DNA from 2 places in the Streptomyces sp. NPDC001100 genome. Region 1 is predicted to be linked to the other one. Evidence: predicted binding sites of a transcription regulator. Region 1 holds the regulator's gene; the other holds the start of a gene.
The links. The regulator HrcA, encoded in region 1, represses chaperone genes, less so after heat shock. The targets are predictions, from matches to a motif close to TTNGCACTCNGNNNNNCNGAGTGCNAA.
Positions count from the first base shown of each region.

Region 2: the regulator HrcA is predicted to act here: its motif matches at 2,991-3,017, upstream of groES (co-chaperone GroES).

Region 1 covers NZ_JBSFKO010000003.1:305,551-310,403, forward strand. Annotated here, with positions in the region: gene ACWDEW_RS05920 (16S rRNA (uracil(1498)-N(3))-methyltransferase) at 1-215, opposite strand, end outside; gene ACWDEW_RS05925 (nitronate monooxygenase) at 212-1,288, opposite strand; gene dnaJ (molecular chaperone DnaJ) at 1,412-2,548, opposite strand; gene hrcA (heat-inducible transcriptional repressor HrcA) at 2,549-3,565, opposite strand; gene ACWDEW_RS05940 (MBL fold metallo-hydrolase) at 3,747-4,469, shown strand; gene ACWDEW_RS05945 (DUF3097 domain-containing protein) at 4,501-4,853, shown strand, end outside.
Region 2 covers NZ_JBSFKO010000002.1:371,756-376,608, forward strand. Annotated here, with positions in the region: gene ACWDEW_RS03920 (SDR family NAD(P)-dependent oxidoreductase) at 1-694, shown strand, start outside; gene groL (chaperonin GroEL) at 797-2,422, opposite strand; gene groES (co-chaperone GroES) at 2,538-2,846, opposite strand; gene ACWDEW_RS03935 (hypothetical protein) at 3,218-3,640, opposite strand; gene ACWDEW_RS03940 (hypothetical protein) at 3,719-4,417, opposite strand; gene ACWDEW_RS03945 (polysaccharide deacetylase family protein) at 4,414-4,853, opposite strand, start outside.

The DNA of each region.
Region 1 (4,853 bases):
AACGCGTGGAGTTCGACGATCAGCCGGTCCTTGCCCTCGGCCCTGAGGACCACCCCGGCGGCGCCCCGGCCCTGTCCGTCCGTGAGCACGACGTCCTCGCCGGGCTGCAGCCGTCGTACGGAGACGGCGTGCCGTCCCTCGGGGCCGTCCACCTCGGCGACGGAGCCGGGGCCCACGCCCGCCAGGGACTCGACCACGAACACCGGCGCCGTCATCGGAGGTCACCCCCGGTGGACAACGCTGTCCGGGCGGCGGTCAGTTCGGCGACCAGTACCTCGACCAGCCGGCCGGCCGGCAGCTCGCGGGCCATGCGGTGGCCCTGTCCCGCCCACAGCACCATGCCCTGCGCGTCACCGGCCGCGGCGGCCTGCTTGCGCAGCGGCGAGGTGAGGTGGTGGACCTCGGGGTAGGCGGCGGGGGCGTACGGGCCGTGCTCGCGCATGAAGCGGTTGACCAGGCCGCGGGCCGGGCGGCCGGAGAACGCGCGGGTCAACTCGGTACGCGTGAAAAGGGGGTTGGTGAGTGCCTGCTTGTGCAGGACGTTCGCCGCGGACTCGGGGGTGGCGAGGAACGCCGTGCCGAGCTGGGCCGCGCTCGCGCCCGCCGCGAGGGCGGCGGCGATCTGGCTGCCGCGCATCAGACCGCCGGCGGCGACGATCGGGAGGCTCACCGTCTCGCGGATCTGGGCGACCAGGGAGAGCAGCCCTATGCCGGAGCCGTCGCTCTCCGGGAGGTCGCGGTGGGTGCCCTGGTGGCCGCCGGCCTCGATGCCCTGCGCGATCACCGCGTCGGCGCCGGCCCGCTCCACGGCGAGGGCCTCCTCGGCGGTGGTGGCGGTGACGAGGGTGAAGGTGCCGGCCCGGCGCAGCGAGTCCAGCACCTCACGGGTGGGGACGCCGAAGTGGAAGGAGGCGAAGGCCACCGGGTTGTCGAGCAGCACGGACAGCTTCGCGTCGTAGCCGTCCTCGCGGCCGCTGTCCGGATCGCCGAGTTCCGTGTCGTACCAGGCGGCCTCGCCGGCCAGCTGGTGGGCGTAGACGTCGACCGCCGCCTTGTCCGCGTACTCCGGCTGCGGCATGAAGAGGTTCACGCCGAAGGGGCGGGACGTCAGGCTCCGCAGCTGCTTGATCTCCTGGTACATACCGTCGGCGGTCTTGTACCCGGCGGCGAGGAACCCCAGCCCGCCGGCCTCGGACACGGCAGCCGCGAGGCGCGGTACGGAGACACCGCCCGCCATGGGGGCCTGCACGATCGGATGCGGGAAAAGATCGGTCAGTGCGGAGGACATGACGGCATGTTGTCACGTCCTCCGAACAAGTCCGAATCCGGCCTTCCGGCAGGCATAGGACAGATGCATGCCCGCGCGGAGACCGGTTCCACGCCCCATTCGACGACCGATTCGACGACCGGTTCAGCGACCGTTGAACGCGTCCTTCAACCGCGAGAACAGCCCCTGCTGCCCCGGCTGGAACGTCCCCATGGGGCGCTCCTCGCCGCGCAGTTTCGCGAGCTCCCTGAGCAGACGTTCCTGCTCCACGTCGAGCTTGGTCGGGGTGGTGACCTCGACGTGCACGATGAGGTCGCCCCGGCCGCCGCCGCGCAGATGCGTGATGCCCCTGCCGTGCAGCGGGATCGACTGGCCGGACTGGGTGCCCGGGCGGATGTCGACCTCCTCCATGCCGTCCAGCGTCTCCAACGGCACCTTCGTGCCCAGGGACGCGGCGGTCATGGGGAGCGTGACCGTGCAGTGCAGGTCGTCGCCGCGGCGCTGGAACATCGCGTGCGGCAGCTCGTGGATCTCGACGTACAGGTCACCGGCGGGGCCGCCGCCGGGACCGACCTCGCCCTCGCCCGCGAGCTGGATCCGCGTGCCGTTGTCCACACCGGCCGGGATCTTGACCGTCAGGGTGCGCCGCGAGCGGACGCGGCCGTCTCCGGCGCACTCCGGGCACGGCGTCGGCACGACGGTGCCGAAGCCCTGGCACTGGGGGCAGGGGCGGGACGTCATGACCTGGCCCAGGAAGGACCGGGTCACCTGCGAGACCTCACCACGGCCGCGGCACATGTCGCATGTCTGGGCGGAGGTGCCGGGGGCGGCGCCCTCGCCGTTGCAGGTGTTGCAGACGACGGCCGTGTCGACCTGGATGTCCTTCGTGGTGCCGAAGGCCGCCTCGTCGAGCTCGATCTCCAGCCGGATCATGGCGTCCTGGCCGCGGCGGGTGCGCGAGCGCGGCCCGCGCTGCGACGCCGTGCCGAAGAACGCGTCCATGATGTCCGAGAAGTTCCCGAAGCCGCCCGCGCCGAAGCCGCCGGCTCCGCCGCCGCCCGCCTGCGAGAGGGGGTCGCCGCCGAGGTCGTAGACCTGCTTCTTCTGCGGGTCCGAGAGCACCTCGTAAGCGGCGTTGATCTCCTTGAACCGCTCCTGGGTCTTCGGATCCGGATTCACGTCCGGGTGCAGCTCGCGCGCGAGCCGGCGGAAGGCCTTCTTGATCTCATCCTGCGACGCGTCGCGACGCACGCCGAGGACGGCGTAGTAGTCCGTGGCCACTTAGGACTCCGCCAGGATCTGTCCGACGTACCGTGCCACTGCGCGTACCGCTCCCATCGTTCCCGGGTAATCCATGCGGGTCGGTCCGACCACGCCGAGCTTGGCGACTGCCTCGCCGCCCGAACCGTAGCCGACCGACACCACCGACGTGGAGTTGAGTCCCTCGTAGGCGTTCTCGTGACCGATCCGTACGGTCATGCCCGAATCCCCCGCCTCACCAAGCAACTTGAGGAGGACGACCTGCTCCTCCAGGGCTTCCAGGATGGGGCGGATGGTGAGGGGAAAGTCATGTCCGAAGCGGGTGAGATTGGCGGTGCCGCCGATCATCAGCCGCTCCTCTGTCTCTTCGACGAGGGTCTCCAGGAGGGTGGAGAGCACCGTCGCGACCGTGCCGCGGTCCTCGTTCTCGAAGGCGTCCGGCAGGTCCTGCACGAGCTGCGGCACGTCCGCGAAGCGGCGGCCGGCGATCCGGCTGTTGAGCCGCGCGCGTAGATCCGCGAGCGAGGACTCCCCGAACGGCGCCGGGCAGTCCACCATGCGCTGCTCGACCCGCCCGGTGTCCGTGATCAGCACGAGCATCACGCGCGCGGGGGCCAGCGACAGCAGCTCCACGTGCCGCACGGTCGAGCGGGTCAGCGACGGGTACTGCACGACGGCGACCTGCCGGGTGAGCTGCGCGAGCAGCCGCACCGTACGGCCGACGACGTCGTCGAGGTCGACCGCGCCGTCGAGGAAGTTCTGGATCGCCTTGCGCTCGGGGCCGGTCATCGGCTTGACGCCGGCGAGCTTGTCGACGAACAGGCGGTAGCCTTTGTCCGTGGGAATGCGTCCGGCGCTGGTGTGCGGCTGGGCGATGTACCCCTCGTCCTCCAGGGCCGCCATGTCGTTGCGCACGGTCGCCGGGGAGACGCCGAGGCTGTGCCGCTCGGTGAGCGCCTTGGACCCGACCGGCTCCTCGGTGCCGACGTAGTCCTGGACGATGGCGCGCAGTACCTGAAGCCTGCGTTCGCTGAGCATCGCGCACACCTCCAGTTCTGGTCGCCTTTGTCGCCGCTTGTCGCGAGCCCGCCCTTTCCTGGCACTCTGTGCGCGTGAGTGCCAGCGTTCCCCGGCCAGTGTACGGCCGTGAGGTACACCCCGGGCAAGGCCGGTCCTGCGATGTCACGCCGTGGGGTGCCGTCACCGTTAGCGTCGCCGTATGACGGTGACTTGGGAAGAGGCGGGGTGGGAGCGGCTCGCCGCCGGGGTGGGCCGGTGCCGGCTGCCTGGCTGGGACTGCACGGTGGGGCTGGTCGTCGGGGACGGCTCGGCGCTCATGATCGACGCCGGGTCGAGTGTGGCGGAGGGCGCGCGGTTGCGCATGCAGGCGCAGGCGCTCGCCGGGCGCCGTGTGACCCATCTCGCGCTCACCCACGCCCATTTCGACCATGTCTTCGGGGCGTCGGTCTTTGCCGGGGCGACGGTTCTCGCGGCCGGGGGCCCGGGCGAGGTGTTCGAGGGCTGTGGTGAGGAGGTACGGGCCGACGCGGTGCGCAACGGTCTGGACCCGCGGGCGGCGGAGAACGCGGCGGACATCCTCGTGTGCCCCCGTGAATACGTGTGGGGCCCCACGGTGCTCGACATGGACGGCGGCCCGGACGTCCACCTGGTGGCGACTCGCGGACACACCGCCCACGATCTCGCGCTCATGGTGCCGGGCGACCCGCCGGTCGTGTTCTGCGGCGACCTGGTCGAGGAGTCCGGCGCACCCCAGGCGGGCCCCGACGCCGTACCGGGGCACTGGCCGGCCGCGCTGGACCGGCTGCTCGACCTGGGCGGGGAGGACGCGCTGTACGTGCCCGGTCACGGAGCGGTGGTGGACGCGGGGTTCGTGCGGGCCCAACGGGACGCGTTGGCAACGCGTTTCGGCGTGTCGCGGTGACGCCTCCCGGCCTTCTCCTATCGTCATCCGAATGCGCCAGTACTCCGCCGACCTGACCCCGCCGTGGAAGAAGCCCAGGCCCGTCCCCGAGGTCCCCGCGGAGGCGGGCCTGGTGGTCGAGGAGCCGGGCACCGGTTTCTGCGGCGCGGTGATCCGCTGCGAGGCCGGCACGGTCACCCTGGAGGACCGCTTCGGAAAGCACCGGGTGTTCCCGATGGAGCCGAGGGGCTTCCTGCTGGAGGGCCGGGTGGTCACCCTGGTCAGGCCGCCTTCGAGTCCGCTACGGCCCACCCGTACGGCATCCGGTTCGGTCGCCGTCCCCGGTGCACGCGCGCGCGTGGCCCGCGCCGGGCGGATCTACGTGGAGGGGCGGCACGACGCCGA
Region 2 (4,853 bases), on a different contig from region 1:
CCTCGTGCTGGTGGCGCGGAACACCGAGCGGCTCGGTGAGCAGGCGACCGAACTGCACGACCGGCACGGCATCGAGGCGGAGGTGCTGACCGCCGACCTCGCCACGGACGAGGGCATCGAGACGGTGGCCGCCCGCCTCTCCGACCGCAAGAACCCGGTCGACCTGCTGGTCAACAACGCGGGCTTCGGCAACAAGGGCCGCTACCTCGACGTACCGATGGCGGACGAGCTGAGGATGCTCAAGGTGCACTGCGAGGCGGTGCTGCGGCTGACCGGCGCGGCGGCCGAGGCGATGCGGGAGCGCGGGCGCGGCGGGGTCGTCAACGTGGCGTCGGTGGCGGCCTTCGTGCCGCGCGGGACGTACGGCGCGTCGAAGGCGTGGGTGGTGCAGTTCACGCAGGGCGCGGCCAAGGACCTGGCCGGGACCGGCGTACGGCTGATGGCGCTGGCGCCCGGCTTCGTGCGGACCGAGTTCCACGAGCGGGCCGGGATGGGCACGGACAACATCCCGAACTGGATGTGGCTGGACGCGGACAAGCTGGTCGCGGCGGCCCTCGCGGATCTGGCGCGCGGCAAGTCCCTGTCGATCCCCGACCCGCGCTATAAGGCGCTGATGGGCCTGGTGAAGATCACTCCGCAGGCGGTGCTGGGCGGGATCTCCTCGAAGACCGGGCGGAAGTACGGGCCGCAGTGACGGCAGCCGCCCGGGCGACTGTGACAACGGCACGAAGGCCCGGCTCCCCCAGAGGGGTGCCGGGCCTTCGACGTACACGTACTACGGGTTCACCGACTCGCGTCAGTGGGAGTGGCCGTGGCTGTGACCACCGGCGGCCGGCTCCTCCTCTTCCTTCTTCTCGACGACCAGGGTCTCGGTCGTGAGGAGGAGGGAGGCGATGGAGGCGGCGTTCTCCAGGGCGGAGCGGGTGACCTTGACCGGGTCGATGACGCCGGCCTTGACCAGGTCGCCGTACTCGCCGGTCGCGGCGTTGAAGCCCTGGCCGGGCTCCAGGTCGGCGACCTTGGAGGTGATGACGTAGCCCTCCAGGCCGGCGTTCTCGGCGATCCAGCGCAGCGGCTCGACGACCGCGCGGCGCACGACCGCGACACCGGTGGCCTCGTCGCCGGTCTTGCCGAGGTTGCCCTCAAGGACCTTGGCGGCGTGGACCAGAGCGGAGCCACCACCGGAGACGATGCCCTCCTCGACCGCGGCGCGGGTCGCGGAGATGGCGTCCTCCAGACGGTGCTTCTTCTCCTTCAGCTCCACCTCGGTGGCGGCACCGACCTTGATCACGCACACGCCGCCGGCCAGCTTCGCGAGGCGCTCCTGGAGCTTCTCGCGGTCCCAGTCGGAGTCGGTGTTCTCGATCTCGGCCTTGATCTGGTTGACGCGGCCCGTGACCTCGGAGGAGTCACCGGCACCGTCGACGACGGTGGTGTCGTCCTTGGTGACCGTCACGCGACGGGCGGAGCCGAGCACGTCCAGGCCGACCTGGTCGAGCTTGAGGCCGACCTCCTCGGCGATGACCTGACCGCCGGTGAGGGTGGCGAGGTCGCCGAGCATCGCCTTGCGGCGGTCGCCGAAGCCGGGGGCCTTGACCGCGACCGCGTTGAACGTGCCGCGGATCTTGTTCACGACCAGGGTCGACAGGGCCTCGCCCTCGACGTCCTCGGCGATGATCAGCAGCGGCTTGGAGGCGTTGGCCTGGATGACCTTCTCCAGCAGCGGCAGCAGGTCCTGGATGGAGCTGATCTTGCCCTGGTGGATGAGGATGTACGGGTCCTCGAGGACCGCTTCCATCCGCTCCTGGTCCGTCACGAAGTACGGCGACAGGTAGCCCTTGTCGAAGGCCATGCCCTCGGTGAAGTCCAGCTCCAGACCGAAGGTGTTGGACTCCTCGACGGTGATGACACCGTCCTTGCCGACCTTGTCCATCGCCTCGGCGATGAGCTCGCCGACCTGGCTGTCCTGCGCGGACAGACCGGCGACGGCCGCGATGTCGGCCTTGTCGTCGATGGGCCGCGCGGTGGCGAGCAGCTCGTCGGAGACGGCCTTGACGGCGGCGTCGATGCCCTTCTTCAGGGCGGCCGGGGAGGCACCCGCGGCAACGTTGCGCAGGCCCTCGCGGACGAGCGCCTGGGCGAGCACGGTGGCGGTGGTGGTGCCGTCACCCGCGATGTCGTTGGTCTTGGTCGCCACCTCCTTCACCAGCTGGGCACCGAGGTTCTCGTACGGGTCGTCGAGCTCGACCTCGCGGGCGATGGTGACACCGTCGTTGGTGATGGTGGGGGCGCCGAACTTCTTGTCGATGACGACGTTGCGGCCCTTGGGGCCGATCGTCACCTTCACCGTGTCGGCAAGCTTGTTGACGCCGCGCTCAAGGGCGCGACGGGCGTCCTCGTCGAACTTCAGGATCTTCGCCATGGGAGCGGTTCAGCCCTCTCGGAAAACGTGGGTGAAACGAACGACGCCCCTGACGCCCGGCTTCATAAGGTCGCGGGGGCCAGGGGCGTAGCTCACATACTGAATGTGAAGCGAATTACTTCTCGATGATCGCGAGCACGTCGCGGGCCGAGAGGACGAGGTACTCCTCGCCGCTGTACTTCACTTCGGTGCCGCCGTACTTGCTGTACAGCACGATGTCGCCGGTCTTCACGTCGAGCGGAAGACGCTCGCCGTTCTCGAAGCGGCCCGGGCCCACGGCCAGGACGACGCCCTCCTGGGGCTTCTCCTTGGCCGTGTCCGGGATGACCAGGCCAGAGGCCGTGGTCTGCTCGGCGTCGAGCGGCTGGACCACAATGCGGTCCTCAAGCGGCTTGATGGCAACCTTGGAGCTGGTGGTCGTCACGATCCGACCTCCCCCTTCGGAGATCTCACGGGGTTAACTGTCTGAGGTGGCGACCAGGTGGATCCGTCGTCGCGGGTGCCGGACCTGCCCGTCGCTATTGGCACTCTCCAGGGGGGAGTGCCAGACCTGAGACTATGACTGCGATTAGCACTCGGTCAAGCGGAGTGCCAATGCCCGCGGCGCTTGGGCGGAATTTGGGTGACCGTCGGCTGTGGTTGCCGTCTCTGGGGGCTGCGCCCCCGGACCCCCGCTATCGGCCTGGACGGCCTCGTCCTCAAACGGCGGACGGGCTGATGGTGCCGACCGGTGCTGGAGTAGCGACCTGTGTTGGAGGGACGGCCGGCGCTGACGGATTTCCACAGCCGTTCCGGCTAATCCGCCGTACACCCCCAATAGCCGATCTCCGCCGGCTCGCCGTCGCGATAGAGGGTCGTGCATCGGCCGGCCCCACGGCCCGGGAAGGACGCGGCGCCGCCGCGGAGCGCCGCGATCCAGCGCTCGCGGGTGGGTCTGCCCTCCGGCGCCCAGTCGCGCACCTCGTCCTCGGTCAGGGGTCGCATCATGGCGACCTCGTCCCCGGACGCCGCGTCGACGAGGTCGTGGAAGTCGAGTACGGAGGAGGTGCCGCCGGTCAGGATGTACTCCGCCCAGCCCTCGTCCTCGCACAGATCGAGGATGTCCCGCCCCGGGAACCCGTGGTCGTCCTCGGCCAGTTTCTGTTCCTGTGCCTGCCGGAACGCCGACTCAAGGTCCTTCTGGTACGGCCCCGTCGAGGTCCACTGGTCGCCACCCATCGCAAGGCCCTTTCCCCTCACCGCTGTTCGTCGTGCGCGGCAGGTTATCCGGGGCCTCTGACACTCCCGCCCGGCGCGTCAGAGGTAGTCCTCCAGTCGGCCCACCGTCAGGCCCCGCTCCTGGATCCCCCGGAGCAGTCGGGCCGTCGTGTCGGTCGGGGTGATGCGGACGATGTCGCCGGGGGTGAGGCGGTGGGCGCCTCGGGCGTAGGTGAGGGTTCCGGTGGTCGTGGAGGCGCGCCAGAGGACCAGGGCGGAGATGCCGCAGTCGGCGGCGGCCCGGCGGGTGGTGGTGTCGTACGTGCCGTCGGGGGGCCGGAGCAGCCGGGGCCGGGGACGGGCCAAGTGGCCGCAGATCTCGGTGCGTTGGGTGGAGTAGGGCAGGCCGGTGAAGTGGGCGGGCCCCGGCGGTGTGCGGAACTCCGTTACGGGGAGGCGCAGTTCGCGGACCAGGTCGGTGAACCTCGGGTCCCGGCGGGTGCTCGCCTCGTGGTCGTAGGTCAGGAAGACGACCCTGTCGCGGGTGCGGACGTGGTCCACGACGGGCGGGAGGCCGGGGCCCGCCGAGCGGGCGGGGGGTCCGGGGGACGGTTTCGGGGCGGGGGCCAGGGGGGCCGTCAGACCCCAGTGGCGGTACGGCTGTTCGCGGGACGGGCCGTGCGGGTGGACGCGCTGGGCGGCCTTCTTGCCGAGCCGTTCGATGGGGTCGACGGACTGGGCGCAGCCGGTGAGGAGGGTGGCCGCCAGGGCGACGGCCACCGGTACCGGGACCCTCACAGGTAGTCCTCCAGGCGGGCCACCGCGTAGCCCTCGGCCGTGACCTTGCCGAGGAAGCGGCGCATGTCGTCGACCATGGTGCCCTTCCAGTCCGCGCGGCCCCGGAAGTGGGTCAGGACGATGTCCCCGGGGTGCAGGTCCCGGTCGTCCTCGCGGTACTCCCAGTGGTCGACGTAGACCTCCTCGTCCCAGATCGGGGCGTACTTGATGCCGCAGGACTTGGCGGCGACGAGGGTGTCGTGGTTGTAGTTCCCGTACGGCGGCCGGAAGACCGTCGGGGCCTTGCCGAACTGCTTCTTCATGATGTCCTGCATGCCGCAGATCTCACGCTTCTGCTCGGCGTAGGACAGACCGGGCAGGTACGGGTGCGTGAGGGTGTGGTTGTTGAGCGTGTGGCCCTCGGCCTGCATCTTCTTGAAGTAGCCGTAGTCGTCCT